4 regions of the Komagataeibacter sp. FNDCF1 genome follow, and region 1 is predicted to be linked to each of the others. Evidence: predicted binding sites of a transcription regulator. Region 1 holds the regulator's gene; each other region holds the start of a gene.
The links. Region 1 encodes LexA, which represses DNA repair genes until DNA is damaged. Its sites were predicted from a motif close to TGTTCTANNTANGTTC; they were not measured.
Positions count from the first base shown of each region.

Region 2: a site for LexA is predicted at 2,195-2,210, ahead of LDL32_RS16865 (DotD/TraH family lipoprotein). Genes of this name have one in related genera too.
Region 3: a site for LexA is predicted at 1,579-1,594, ahead of ssb (single-stranded DNA-binding protein). Genes of this name have one in related genera too.
Region 4: a site for LexA is predicted at 1,360-1,375, ahead of LDL32_RS08780 (ImuA family protein). Genes of this name have one in related genera too.

Region 1 covers NZ_JAIWOT010000001.1:900,984-904,212, reverse strand. The annotation lists gene rpmG (50S ribosomal protein L33) at 1-124, opposite strand, end outside; gene glp (gephyrin-like molybdotransferase Glp) at 283-1,491, shown strand; gene lexA (transcriptional repressor LexA) at 1,616-2,284, shown strand; gene bioD (dethiobiotin synthase) at 2,268-3,229, opposite strand, start outside.
Region 2 covers NZ_JAIWOT010000002.1:39,347-42,575, forward strand. The annotation lists gene LDL32_RS16860 (IS110 family transposase) at 224-1,390, opposite strand; gene LDL32_RS16865 (DotD/TraH family lipoprotein) at 1,715-2,173, opposite strand; gene LDL32_RS16870 (DUF433 domain-containing protein) at 2,394-3,041, shown strand; gene LDL32_RS16875 (PIN domain-containing protein) at 3,046-3,229, shown strand, end outside.
Region 3 covers NZ_JAIWOT010000002.1:2,409-5,637, reverse strand. The annotation lists gene LDL32_RS16655 (DUF3991 and TOPRIM domain-containing protein) at 1-385, opposite strand, end outside; gene ssb (single-stranded DNA-binding protein) at 838-1,302, opposite strand; gene LDL32_RS16645 (hypothetical protein) at 1,671-2,183, shown strand; gene LDL32_RS16640 (hypothetical protein) at 2,180-2,686, opposite strand; gene LDL32_RS16635 (hypothetical protein) at 2,683-3,072, opposite strand; gene LDL32_RS16630 (hypothetical protein) at 3,069-3,229, opposite strand, start outside.
Region 4 covers NZ_JAIWOT010000001.1:1,855,996-1,859,224, forward strand. The annotation lists gene LDL32_RS08775 (DNA polymerase Y family protein) at 1-635, opposite strand, end outside; gene LDL32_RS08780 (ImuA family protein) at 535-1,311, opposite strand; gene LDL32_RS08785 (SOS response-associated peptidase) at 1,576-2,226, shown strand; gene LDL32_RS08790 (hemagglutinin repeat-containing protein) at 2,329-3,229, opposite strand, start outside.

The DNA of each region.
Region 1 (3,229 bases):
CGGGGTCGTATTTCCGCAGTTCCATCTTGCCGGTCTGGGCGCGGGCATTCTTCTTGGTCACGTAGAAGTAGCCGGTGTCCGCCGTGGAGACGAGTTTGATCTGAATGGTGTTGCTCTTGGCCATGATATCCTCAGCACTGCTCCGCCGCTGCTGGAACACTCAGGTGCAGCAGTGGTTCAAGTTGGCGGAAAATGCGCATACACAAGGCTGAGGTCAAGCACCCTGACCGATATTTCTGCTTAAATTCGTCCATAACGGGTAAAAAAGGAGTGCCGGGTACGATGTTGAGTGTCGCCGAAGCGCAAAAACGGGTTCTTGAAGGCGTTTTCCCCCTCCCCACCGAAGTCGTCGCCCTGACCGACGCCTGTGGCCGTGTCAGCGCCGCGCCCGTACGCGCGCGCCTGTCCAATCCCCCGGCGGATGTTTCCTCCATGGATGGGTACGCGGTGCGTGCGGCGGACCTGCACGCGCGGGGCGTACGCCTTGCCTGCATTGGTCACGCCCCGGCGGGTCATCCCTTCGCAGGCCAGGTGGGCGCGGGGGAATGCGTACGCATCTTTACCGGCAGCGTCATGCCCGCAGGTACGGATGCCGTGCTGATACAGGAAAATGCCAGCGCGGATGGCGCCACCATCAGCACCACCCACACTCTTGCCCCCGGCACCTATGTACGGAGGCTGGGACAGGATTTCGCGACGGGGCAGGTCATCATCCCGGCGGGTTGCAGGCTTTCGGCGCAGGATGTCGGTGTGGCGGCAGCGGCCAACCATGCATGGCTGGAAGTGGCCCGCCGCCCGCGCGTGGCCATTGCCGCCACGGGGGATGAACTGCTGCTGCCCGGCAGCCCGGTCGGGCCGGGACAGATTGCCAATTCCAATACGCCGATGCTGGCGGCCCTGCTGCGCGCCGCCGGGGCCGAACCGGTCATGCTGCCCGCGCTGCGTGACGACATGGCGGATCTTGCAACACTTGAACGCATGGTTGATGGCGTGGACATGCTGGTCACGGCAGGCGGTGCGAGTGTGGGCAGCCATGACCTGGTGCGGCGCGGGCTGGAGCAGGTCGGCATGAAAACCGATTTCTGGAAGATTGCCATGCGGCCGGGCAAGCCGCTCATGTACGGTCATCTGGGTCGCCTGCCGTTCATCGGCCTGCCGGGCAACCCGGTGGCGGCCTTTGTCTGTTCCATCGTGTTCGTGCTGCCCGCCCTGCGGCGGATGGCGGGCATCGCGCAGGCGATCCAGCCCCCCGTACGGGCCGTCCTGGGCGCCGATGTGCCGACCAATGACCAGCGTATGGACCATCTGCGCGCACGCCTTGCACATGACGCGGCGGGCCGACTTGTGGCCACGCCCTTTCCCGTCCAGGACTCGGCCATGCTGCATGTGCTGGCTCAAAGCCAGGCGCTGGTGCTGCGCGCGCCCCACGCCCCTGCCGCCAGATGCGGGGAAATGTGCGACATCATCCGCATCGACCATGTTCCAGGCTGAGCGCGTGTGTGAAAGCCGGTTGACTGCGGATATGGAACCAATATAGAACATGGATGCGGGTTTTTGATTTGTTCCGTTGCATCCCCGCCCCGGTAGTCTTGCCCACGGCAAAAGGATACATCGCATGCTCACGAAAAAACAGCATGAGCTTTTGCTGTTCATAGACGGCCATCTGCGCCGGACGGGGTTTTCCCCTTCCTTCGATGAAATGAAGGACGCGCTCGGTCTGCGCTCGAAGTCCGGTATTCACCGGCTGATCTCGGCGCTGGAGGAACGTGGGTTCCTGCATCGCCGGCACCATCGTGCGCGCGCGCTGGAGATCCTGCGCCTGCCGGATATCGAGGTGCCTCCCCCCCCCGTGCAGGCGCCCGTGCCCCCACCGGCCATGCCCCCCGAGATTTTCCACGCTGCGGTGGTGGAAGTGCCCTTCGTCGGGCGCGTGGCGGCAGGCAACCCGATCGAGGCGATCAACACCACGACCACCCGCATTTCCGTCCCGGCGGACATGTTGGGCAAGGCCGGTCACTACGCGCTGGAGGTCATGGGCGATTCGATGCAGGATGCCGGCATCCTGGATGGGGACATGGTGATCATCCGTGAGGGCATGCAGGCTACGGATGGCCAGATTGTCGTGGCCCTGATCGATGGCGAGGAAGTCACGCTCAAGCGCATCCGGCATGAAAAGGACGGGATCGCACTCATTCCCGCCAACACCCATTACGAAACCCGTGTCCTGCCCTTATCGCGCGTCAGCGTACAGGGCACGCTTGCGGGGCTTATCCGCCGTTACTGACGGCTTCGCCCGTAATTTGCGCCCAGGACGGCAGGCGGCGCGCCAGTTGTGCTACCGCCTGCGGCCCCATCGGGGACAGGAGCGGGAACTCGGCCAGTATCCGCACCTGCCCGTGCCGTTCGATGGCGCTGCGGCCATTGGGTTCGGCCGGACCATTCAGGATGACCCCCGCTACCCGCAGGCCACGGGCACGCAGGGCAGCCAGGCTGAGCAGCGTATGATTGATCGTACCAAGCGTGCTGCGCGCGACCAGCACCACGGGCAGGGCAAGTCGGGCCATGAGATCGATCATGAGGTAGTTTTCGGCAATGGGCACGAACACGCCCCCTGCCCCTTCCACGACCAGCGGCCCGCGTGTGCCGTCATGGGGCGGCAGGGTAATGGCGGCGGGGTCGATGCGGGTATGGGCATGGCGCGCCGCGTCCTCGGGTGAGAGGGATGCGCCGAAGCTTGCGGCTGGCGGGTAGAGCCGCGTCGCATCCAGTCCCGTCAACCCGCGCACGCCCGTGCTGTCCGATGGTGCATCGTCCGTGCCGCTCTGCAGTGGCTTCCAGTAAGCGGCTTTCCATGCATGGACCAGGGCTGCGGACGCTACGGTCTTGCCCACATCCGTATCCGTGCCGGTTACAAACACGCCGGGCCAGAGTGCGCGGTGAAACTGGCCATATGCCACCTGATAGGACATGGCAAAGGGACGGGCCCGTGCGGCCGCCAGCACGCGACGCATCTGTCCCGGCGTGGCGGGCGCGTGTTCCGTATGGGTGGCACCTATGGCCCTGAGTTCACGGGCGAAGGCCAGCGGTGTTGACGGTGTATCGACAATTTCCGTGATTTGCCACAGTCCCGCGCCGGAAACGGGCCATTCCCGCTGCAACGCGTCCTGCGTGGGATAATCCGGCATCGGACAGGTTACGCCCGTCCGGTCATATGCCGCCCGCCACTGCG
Region 2 (3,229 bases), on a different contig from region 1:
CTGTTTAACGACTACCGGCGCGATGCCGCACCTGTAGAACCTCACATCCGGTCGCCGCTCGCGCGCGGCAGCACCACTATCCCGCATTCGGGGCAAAGGCTCAGGAGAACGGGACCATTCTGAAAGGTCGGCATTGCAAGCCATGGGGCCGATCGGTCCGTTCACCTGGATCCACAGGACTGATCAGGTCCTGGGGATGGGGTTTATGTCTGTGGTGTTTCCATCAGCGGGACGCCGGATGCGCGCCATCGATAACGACACCACTCGTGACATATTTCCAGAGCGCAACAAGAAGCTTGCGGGCCAGGGCAACGATCGCCGTTTTGCGGCTCCGGTTACTTCTTGCGCCCACGTGTTCATGGAACCACTGCGCCAGCGCGGTGTCAGGCTGGTAGCGGAGCCACAGCCAGGCAAGCTGGATCATGGCCGTGCGCAGGCGCGGATTACCGGATTTCGAGACGCCTTGTTCACGGTCGATCGATCCGCTTTTCCACGGCGAAGGCGCCAGACCGGCATAAGCCGCGACCTGCCGCCTGTTGTCGAAATGCCGGAACAGTCCTTCCTGCGTCAGAACGGTGGCAAACTCGGCGCCAATCCCTCTGAGACCCTGCAACAGGACAACTGGCGAACATTGATTGTTGTCATTCACTTTTGCCAATTCGTCCCGTTCGCTCTCAACCATTTTAATCTGTTCCATGAGAAGTTCGATGCGGTCCAGTTCTCGTCCGATCTGCGCCTTGAGATGCTTCGGCAAGGGATGACCATCGCCCGTTCGCAACTCGTCGAGACAGGCACGCCGATCCCGTCGCAGCGGCCGGTAACCTCGAATGCCCTGGCTCAGCAGCAGGCCCTGGACGCGGTTGATATGCCGCGTGCGCTCGCCCACCAGAACCTTACGCTCCCGACTGAGACGTCGGCGGTCTTCCTCTTCCCGTGATGGAGGGCGGACCATTGAGCAGACCCGTGCCTCTCCGCGTTTGAACGCCAGCAGCGTACGGACCAGCATCTCCCCGTCGATACGATCCGTCTTTGCACGCCGGTGCTTGCGGGGAACTGCGATCGACGCCGCATCGACGACATGGCTCTCGATCCAGTCCTCCTGCTTCAAGGCTCTATCGATCCAGAATCCATCCAATCCGGCTTCCTGAATCACCACAAGCGGAAAAAGTCTTCCTTCCCGAGCGCGGGCCTTGTCACGAAGACTAGTGAAACAGCCGAACAGGCCCGCAATATCGCCACCTTGAACCGAGTGGCGCGACATCTTCTCGCTTCCGGGTGAGAGCGATGTGACCAGCCAACTCGATTTTCCAAGTTCCAGTGAAACGAAGATCGCGCCAAGATCAACGCGGATAGCGACCGGGGTCGTGGGATGATCAGATGCCTCGAGCATGGTTCTGCCCTCCAGAGAGTTTCAGCAAGCACACTCTGACACGGCGCGGCTCGCTATCCACTCCTCATGGAATCTGTCACCGGTTTATTGATGGGATTGGCAAGGGCGGGATCAGCCCCGTCCACCTGATCCGCACCCGGCTGGGGCGGCTGTGGCTCCGGGACCAATGTGCCGCTGCGGGCCGATGGCGGGGATGGAGACGATGTCGGTAGCCGGACGTGCTGCCTCTCCTCAATGACAACCTTCGCCGCGGAGACAGACGCTGCATGGGTCGGGCTGCCTGCGGCCGTCACGACGATGGCCGAAGATAGAAAGAGCGCCATCTTACGCATGCCAGGCCACCGTTATCGCGTGGTGAAGCGGGTCTACCGAGACCATGGCCTGATCTCCGGCCTGATCGCCCAATGTCCGAAGGATATCCACCACGGCGGCAACGCTGTTGGTCGCGACGCGCATTGCTCGGGGATGGCCGGTGACAGTCACGCTATAGCCAATCTCCTGGCCGAGTTTTGCGACGGCGTTGCCCAGCGGGCCGTCCCACACGAACCAGATCCGGCGGGTCAGGTCATCGGGGAGCGGGGGCGGGTTGGCAGATGCCACGACCGGAGACGGGCGGATACTGCCAAGTTCCCGAAGATCAGTCGTGGTCTCTGCTCTTGACCGCTGCAAGGCCAGTTCAGGATTGGCCATGCCGGTCGTCGCAATGGGAGAAGGTGACGACAGGCTCTGCGCACAGGCGTTGAGTGCCATGGGCAAAAGAAAAATGAGCAGAGAATGTTTCATGAGCTTCTCCGGATGATGGGAGAAGCTTCGAAGATCATCTTGCGACTGCTACAGCAAAAATTGGCTGCGTTGCTTTTTCTTCCATGTGAGTCTCGAGAGCAGATCTGGGTCTTTTTCGGGATTTTGTTTCACCAAATTGACCCGCAGGGTCATGGCAGGCGCTTAGTACGACTTGATATATCCTAATTATTCCCTATTATGGGATGCATTGGAGGCGCACATGATAGAAATCCAGGCCGTTACCCTACGCGAAGCGCAGTTTCTGATCGGTATGTCGGAAAAGGATATCAACCGGGCAATTGATCGTGGGGAAGTAGAGAAGATCAGCGAACCGGAAGAGAACATGCCGGTTCACGGCGTAAGGAAGGGGCGTAGGCGGGTACGAAAGATCGGGCTCTCGGAGTTGTTGTTTCTGGCGCTTGAAAAGCAGATGCATGCGGATCTAACTCCGATGGGGCGTCGGAAGCTGTATCAGGCCTTCAAAAAAAATGAAGCAAAAGCCAGAACCGTAAGATTTGGTCCTTTTAAAGCGAATATTACCGAAATTCATCGTAATTTTCTATCCAAATACAAGAAACTCCTCGACGCCAAGAAAAATATATTGGAGGAGGATGGGACTGATCCTGTTATAAAGGGAACGGATATATCTGCTTATCGTGTTGCTGCCCTCGCACAGGGACAGACAATCAAGGAGATCAAAGCGGACTATCCGACCCTGACCGAGGAACAGATTGAATCTGCTATTGCTTACACGGAAGCTTATCCCAAACCTGGGCGTCCATATCCGGTCCGTAGTTTCCGGCGGGCGGCTGGTGCGTTGGCGGAGATGGGTATTTTTGATGCCGTAGAAAGTGGGACTGAGTCCTGATCTCATGTTGCGTCCACTTTACCTGATTGACACGAATGTTTTCCGCGCGATGGGAGATGCCGGTAATTCTTATGTCAAGGCGTGGCTCGACACGATTGACGACGATCAATACCGGATCAGCCCCATCGTTTATCAGGAAATGCGTGAGGGGCGAGAAAGGGAACGGATCCGTCTCGAAAAAAAAGGAC
Region 3 (3,229 bases), on a different contig from region 1:
CAAGATTTTTTAACGGATCGAGATACTGGACGAGTTTGAACACGTCACCCTTTCCATCACCTTTTGGATCCCACCAGCCCTTGCCGCCATGATTGACAATGATCACATCATTGTCGCGGCGGAACTTCAGGTTACGGGCCGACTGTTGTGCAGTAGCCTGCCGATCCAGCCTGAACCCGGCTTTTTCAAGCACAACCGCGCAGTTTACCGCATTGCGAAGCTCGTCAAGCTCCCTTTGCTGCGCTTCTGGAGACGATACGTAAGCCATGGGATAAATCCTTTCATGAATGGCTCCGCCTTTCTGGAAACAATACAGCAGGATTCCCGAATAATATCGGCGAACAGAATAGTGAACGGAGCAATACAAGCCGCATAAAAGCGGCATTTATTACTTTAGGTCCGTATCCATATATGTTTTCTTCGTTCCGGCTTCCCGATATGGATGCAAGGGGCAAGGCAGCCTTCAGGCGCCTGCAATCCGGACAGAACGGGAAGACTGGAACGTACACGACACGGGACACTCCCTGTGGAATGTCCCATGTCCGCCCACATCATGCGACCAACGAGAAAAAACCGGGATCGGGAGGAGGAAACGCGCGATACTCCTGCCCGTACAACAACATGGGCACGCCCCGTTCCCATCCGCCCAGAAATCTATCATAACAGACCGGTTCTGCCGGCTTTTCAGTCCCCCGACCCGATCATCAGGCACCGTCGCGGGGACTTCGGGCAGTTACGCTTGTGGATCTCCAAGGCGCAATGCCGGAATTTGACCCTCTGTCCGGAAGATATCCCTGGCAGAGAAGCCGGGCTGTCTCCAGCCCGACAAAACCGCAGCTAGAACGGAATCTCGTCCTCCATTTCCTGGCCACCGCCAGCAGGAGCAGGTCGTTGGGCGGCGCTACGCGACGGGCGCTCTTCATCAAAACGTCCATCGCTGGTGCTGCGGCCATTGGCCAGCACCTTCAGGTTCCCATCAAACCGGTCGATGATGATCTCGGTTACATAACGGTCCTGTCCCTGCTGATCGGTCCATTTGCGTGTTTCCAGATGGCCTTCGATATAGACCAGGGTTCCCTTCTGGCACCGACGTTCGATCACGGCCGACAGGTGATCGTTGAAAGAGACGACACGGTGCCACTGGGTTTTCTCCCGGCGTTCGCCGCTGGCGCGATCGGTCCAGGTTTCGCTTGTCGCCACGCCGAAAGACGCGATTTTTCCATCCCCCTCCCTGCGTGCGGCAAGATCCGGATCCCTGCCCAGATGACCGATGATGATGGCGCGATTGACTGACTGGCTCATGGTCCTGTTCCTTTTTTCCTTCCCGGTCCTCTCCGGCCCCTGCCGGATCTCTGACCTGGTGCGGTCACGCGGAAGCGGGTATCAGGCGGCGGGCGCAACCCCTCGGGGCGGCAATGGTGCGGAAGCCGCGCCTGCGGCTTCACGGTGCCGTCCCGACCGAAGGCCTGGGGGTTGCGCCCGACGACGACCGCTTCAGACCGCAGGAACCAGGTCAGAGACCCGGCAGGAGCACTGATGCAAAATTCTGTTTCTTCGGGGTCTTTGTTTTCATATTATTGTTCTTTTTTTATTCGTGCCCATATCGTTTTCTCTTGTACAATGAAAGTATTCATTCTAGAATTTCCCTGTTGCCAACGTGGGGGTTCATCATGGCTGTGATTACCGTGTCGGGAGACCGCATCACGCTGAAGGCGGATTTTCATCCCGAACTGTCGACCCAGGCCGGGCGGTACAGGGGACGGTTTCTCGGCAAGGAAATCGGCTGGTCCTTCCTCCCCGAACACGAGCAGGCGGTCCGCCAGATCTGCCAGACCCTGTATGGTGTAGATGGCACGCCGGCTGCGTGGAACGACTGCTGCACCGTGCAGGTCGACGTTGACGAACAGGACGTCCGGGCACCACTGTGGCGCAAGTTCAACGCCGATATTTACCTTGGTGGTCGTCACGTCGTCGGCGTTTTCGGGCCGCGTCAGGCCGTCCGGACTGGCAGGGGCGTAAAATTCCTGCTCGGCCAGCCGCGCTGCGCCACCCGGCTCGGCGCCTACCATATGGAGGTGCCCACCGGCAGCCTGCTGGAAATCAGGAAATACCCACGCGCAGCGCTGGAGTTCCTGGCCAGATGCCTTGATGGGCATGGGTCCTGGAGCGTGGATGCAGGCTAGAAGAGCCCAGGCTGCACGGGAGGCGCGGGGGCAACCGCGGATGTTGTGGTCCCGCCATGCTTTGCCATCAGGCCAGCCAGTTCTGACTTCTCACGCGCAATCTGTTCTTCGCGGGCACGGGCTGCCCATGCCTCGACCAGAAGGTTCTCGCGGATGCGCTGCCCGATTTCCTTCTCCACATCCGACCAGACAAAAGACGGGTCGCCCCAGCAGGGATGTCGCGCAACCTGATCGAGGAAATCGCGACGTGTGGCTGCATTCTCGAACCATGTCTGCGCAAAGCCGATCCGATTATAATGCGCGATAAATCCGAACATGTTGCTCAGGCGGTTATACAGGGCCGGGGTAAATTTTCCTGCAGGCATTCCGAGTGCGATGAACCGCAGGATCGCATTACCAAGCTTTGCCTTTTGCTGGGCGGTCGCCCATTGGGTGGGTTTCAGGACAGCCGGGTCGAAAGGCGGGATCCGAAGCCGCTCGCACAGGATTGGCCTCGCCGTCATGACACCTGGCTCCGGCATCGATAGCCGTTATGAAAGCGGTTCACATCCGGCAGTTCTGGATAATGCCCCTCGCTCAGGCCCTCTTCACTCATCCTTTCCAGATAGCGCACTGCCACGGTCACACGGCGGGAATTGGCGAGGCTGCGCAATACGACCAGATCCGAGCGGCCTCGCATATAACGGTCTTCCCAGAGACCGGTGACGGGGTTCAGCGCAGCCGCCCCCATCGTGCCGTTCAGAAAGCATTCCACGATCCACGGCCGGGTCCGATAGGGACGTCCCGAAACAGGAGCCGGAAGACGGAAGATGGTTCCGCTGGCAATGGTCCCGACCCGGAGCGGGTTATTACCGCCCTGAAATGGAGACGTATAATACTGGCGGATCATGCCATGTCTCCTTTGCAGGACGCCATGTTTCCGGTTTCGGCTGCGGATCGTCCATGCAGGATCCGCGCGCCATCAGCGTCGTTATCGACCATGAGAACCCATCTGTCGGTCCCCAGGGCGCCAGTGCGGTAAGCCGCATCAAAGCCACGTGGCTTAC
Region 4 (3,229 bases), 960 kb from region 1:
ATACCGGCCAGCGGGCCGATGCGTGACACGCCCAGCCCATGGAGGCCATCAATGATATCCTCTGGCAGGCGCAGGGCCTCGATGGGCAGGTCGACAATCGCTGCCGCCGTCTCACCGGGCGGCACGAGGGTGATACGTCCCCGGCCATAGCGCGCCAGCGCATGGGCGGCACCCCATGTATCGGCAATCGCGGCCCGGGCCGTCATTCCGGACTTCTTCAGGCGGGTGACCATGTTCTCCAGCATGACGGCCTCGCCCCCATGCAGGTGATCGGCACCGGTCGTATCCAGCACGATGCCGTCGGGTGGATCGGGGGCCACGATGGGAGCGATGCGGTGCTGGAACCACAGCGCTAGCCGCTCCAGCCCTGCCCGGTCACCGTCCGGGTCGGCATCCATGATGAGCAGATCGGGATGGAGCGCCTGCGCTTTCGCAACAGGCATGCCGGGACGCAGGCCCAGCCTGCGGGCGGCGAGATCGACCGATAGCACGACCCGTCGCCGCCCTTCCCGTCCGACGAGCGCCAGCGGGCGGTCAGGCGCGGGCGCGTCGGTTCCCAGCCGCTTCCTGAGCCGGTCTGTCGGCCAGAGCGGCAGGTAGAGCGAGACGACACGGTGCCAGTCTCCCTTTGGCATCACAGGCCTCCACTTCAAAATCGGCGCATTCGCCCGCGCGGGCACGGATCAGTTCCAGCAGCCAGCGGGACCGGCCGACGCCGGGCACTGGCAGCGGCACGGATGGGAGGACGGATACCCGCCACCGGGTGACCGAAGCGGTGGGCTGGCCGAAATCCGCCGCATCCGTCTGCCGCCGCCAGCGCCGTATGGCGATGCCCAGTGCGCCGGATGTCTCGGCCGCCAGCTGCAGGCGACGTGACGCGGTCATGGACAGGCGGGCCACCTCGGCGACGACTGCGCCCAGCCCCTGATGGCGCAATGCCTCCTCGAAACAGGCCAGCACATCGACGTCCGAACTGGCTGCGACATAGATGGTCCGTCGCGCCGACAGGCCGACCTGCTGCAGTGCGGGGGCATACAGGTCCTGACGGGTGGCGATCCACAGTACCTTGCCCCTTGTCCGCGCTGCGATTCCGGCGGAAAACAGGCCGGATGCCGCTGCATTCAGGGCGTCATGGCCGCCGCCTGCCACTTCATGCAGCGCGCCCAGCGCCAGTCCGCCGTCTGGCAGGCGACCGTCAATCTCGGGCACCCCGAAGGGCAGCACGCCCCGCCTGCGCCGGCCCTGGCCTTCGAGGCGGCTGACCTGTGCTCTCAGCGCCTCCAGCGCGGGACGTGGTTGAGATGCGGGCATGGGGTCGGACAGTCCATTCGGGTGTTTCTGGCATGGAATCAGTGATTGTGTTCGTTATTTGTTCTGGTACGGTGACGAATGTCAACCCATCCTGGAAAAGCGACTGTGATCCGGACGCGGGTACAGGCCTGTCGGCCGATCGTGGCTTGATGAAAACTGTCTGGATTGCAGGGGTTTATCAGGAACAGTCCAGCCGTCTTCGTCCTGAAGGGTGGGTACCGTCTGGCAGGACACCCATATCCGGACTCGCGAAAGGACGGCGTGATGTGCAACCTCTATGCGATGACCAGCAGCCAGCAGGCGATCCGGGAGGCGGCCCGGGTCATGACCGACCGCACCGGCAATCTCCGGCCCCTGCCCGAGATCTGGCCCAACACCCTGGCGCCCATCGTGCGGAACACGCCGGATGGGCGGGAACTGGTCATGGCGCGCTGGGGCATGCCCACGCCGCCGGGCTACCTGAAAGGGCACAGGGTTGATCGGGGTGTGACCAATATCCGCAATCCCATCTCGACCTGGTGGAAACGATGGGAAGGTGTGGCGCATCGCTGCCTGGTGCCGCTCACGGCTTTTTCCGAACCGGAGCGCCTGCCGGATGGGACCAGCAGGCCCGTCTGGTTTGCCCGCAGCGATGGAGAGCCGCTGGCTTTCTTTGCCGGAATCTGGTGTCAGTGGACGTCGGTACGGAAACTGGCGGATGGCGAGACGACGGATGACCTGTTCGGCTTCCTGACCACCACCGCCAATCGGGAAGTCGGCGCCATTCATCCGAAAGCCATGCCGGTCATCCTGACCCGTTTGGAAGAACTGGATCTGTGGATGAAGGGGCCTTTGGACGATGCGCTACAACTGCAACGTCCCCTGCCCGACGATGCCCTAACGGTCGCGAATGCTTCTGTGGGACGTAATTATTAAATGTCGCCTTTTGCGCCAGACGCCTGGCTGTGACCCCGAACGACCGTGCTGTCGATCATGTGCTGCCAGTCATCGATTATACCAACCGTTGATTGCTATAACCTATGAGCCCGTCGTCTTCGCCGTGGCGTCGGCATGGTTGGCGATGTCATTGGCCACCAGCGTGCCCGTGGACAGCTGGTTGAGCGCGGCCGCCGCCGTGCTTTCGATCACCCCCCCGTTCAGGGTCGTCGTGCCGCTCGCCGTGACATCAAGACCGCCACTGCCCGCATACAGCCCGGACTGCGTCGCCTCGGTCGAGGCATAGCTGTCCTTGACGGTCGTGTGACTGAAACTCGCGCTGCCCCCGATGTCACCCGCGCCCCAGACCGGCACCGAGAAGCTGGCGTCCACACCCGTGGTCTTCGAATTATAGTTCGACGTATCCTGCGCCGTGGTGATGGTCAGGTCTTTCGTCGCGACATCAATCGATTTGCCGCTGATTTCCGCCCCGTTCAGGGTCGTCGTGCCAGTCGCGTTGGCAATGGTGACGGTGTCCGTACCGCTGACCGTGCTGTCCACCGCCGTGCTGGACGCGGCATTGGTGTTGGTCTTCGAGGCGCCCAATTCGCCCTCGATGCTGACCCCGGCCCCTTTCGTGCCGATACTGGCCGAGGCCCCCACGCTCGCCTCGATCGATTTCGAGCTGGCGACCTCGTGCGTCGTGTCATACCCCGCCTGCAGCGTCACCTGCCCCGGCGCGGTCAGGGTCACGTCCTGGCCCGAAAGCTGGGACGCCGTCGCCACGATATTGCCCGACTGGCTGTCGGTCGGCACGCCGCCTGTCGCGGTCACGGCCAGCGTGTTGCCCGCCGCCGCCGTCGAACCCTGCACCGTGCCCGTCGTCAGCGTCGTGCTCGACTTCTCGAGGTCAAAGCCGATATTCGACTGCACCGCAATCAGGTCGATATTGCCCTTGGCGGTGTCGCCTTTCTCGAACAGGCTGGAAACGGACTTGACCTGT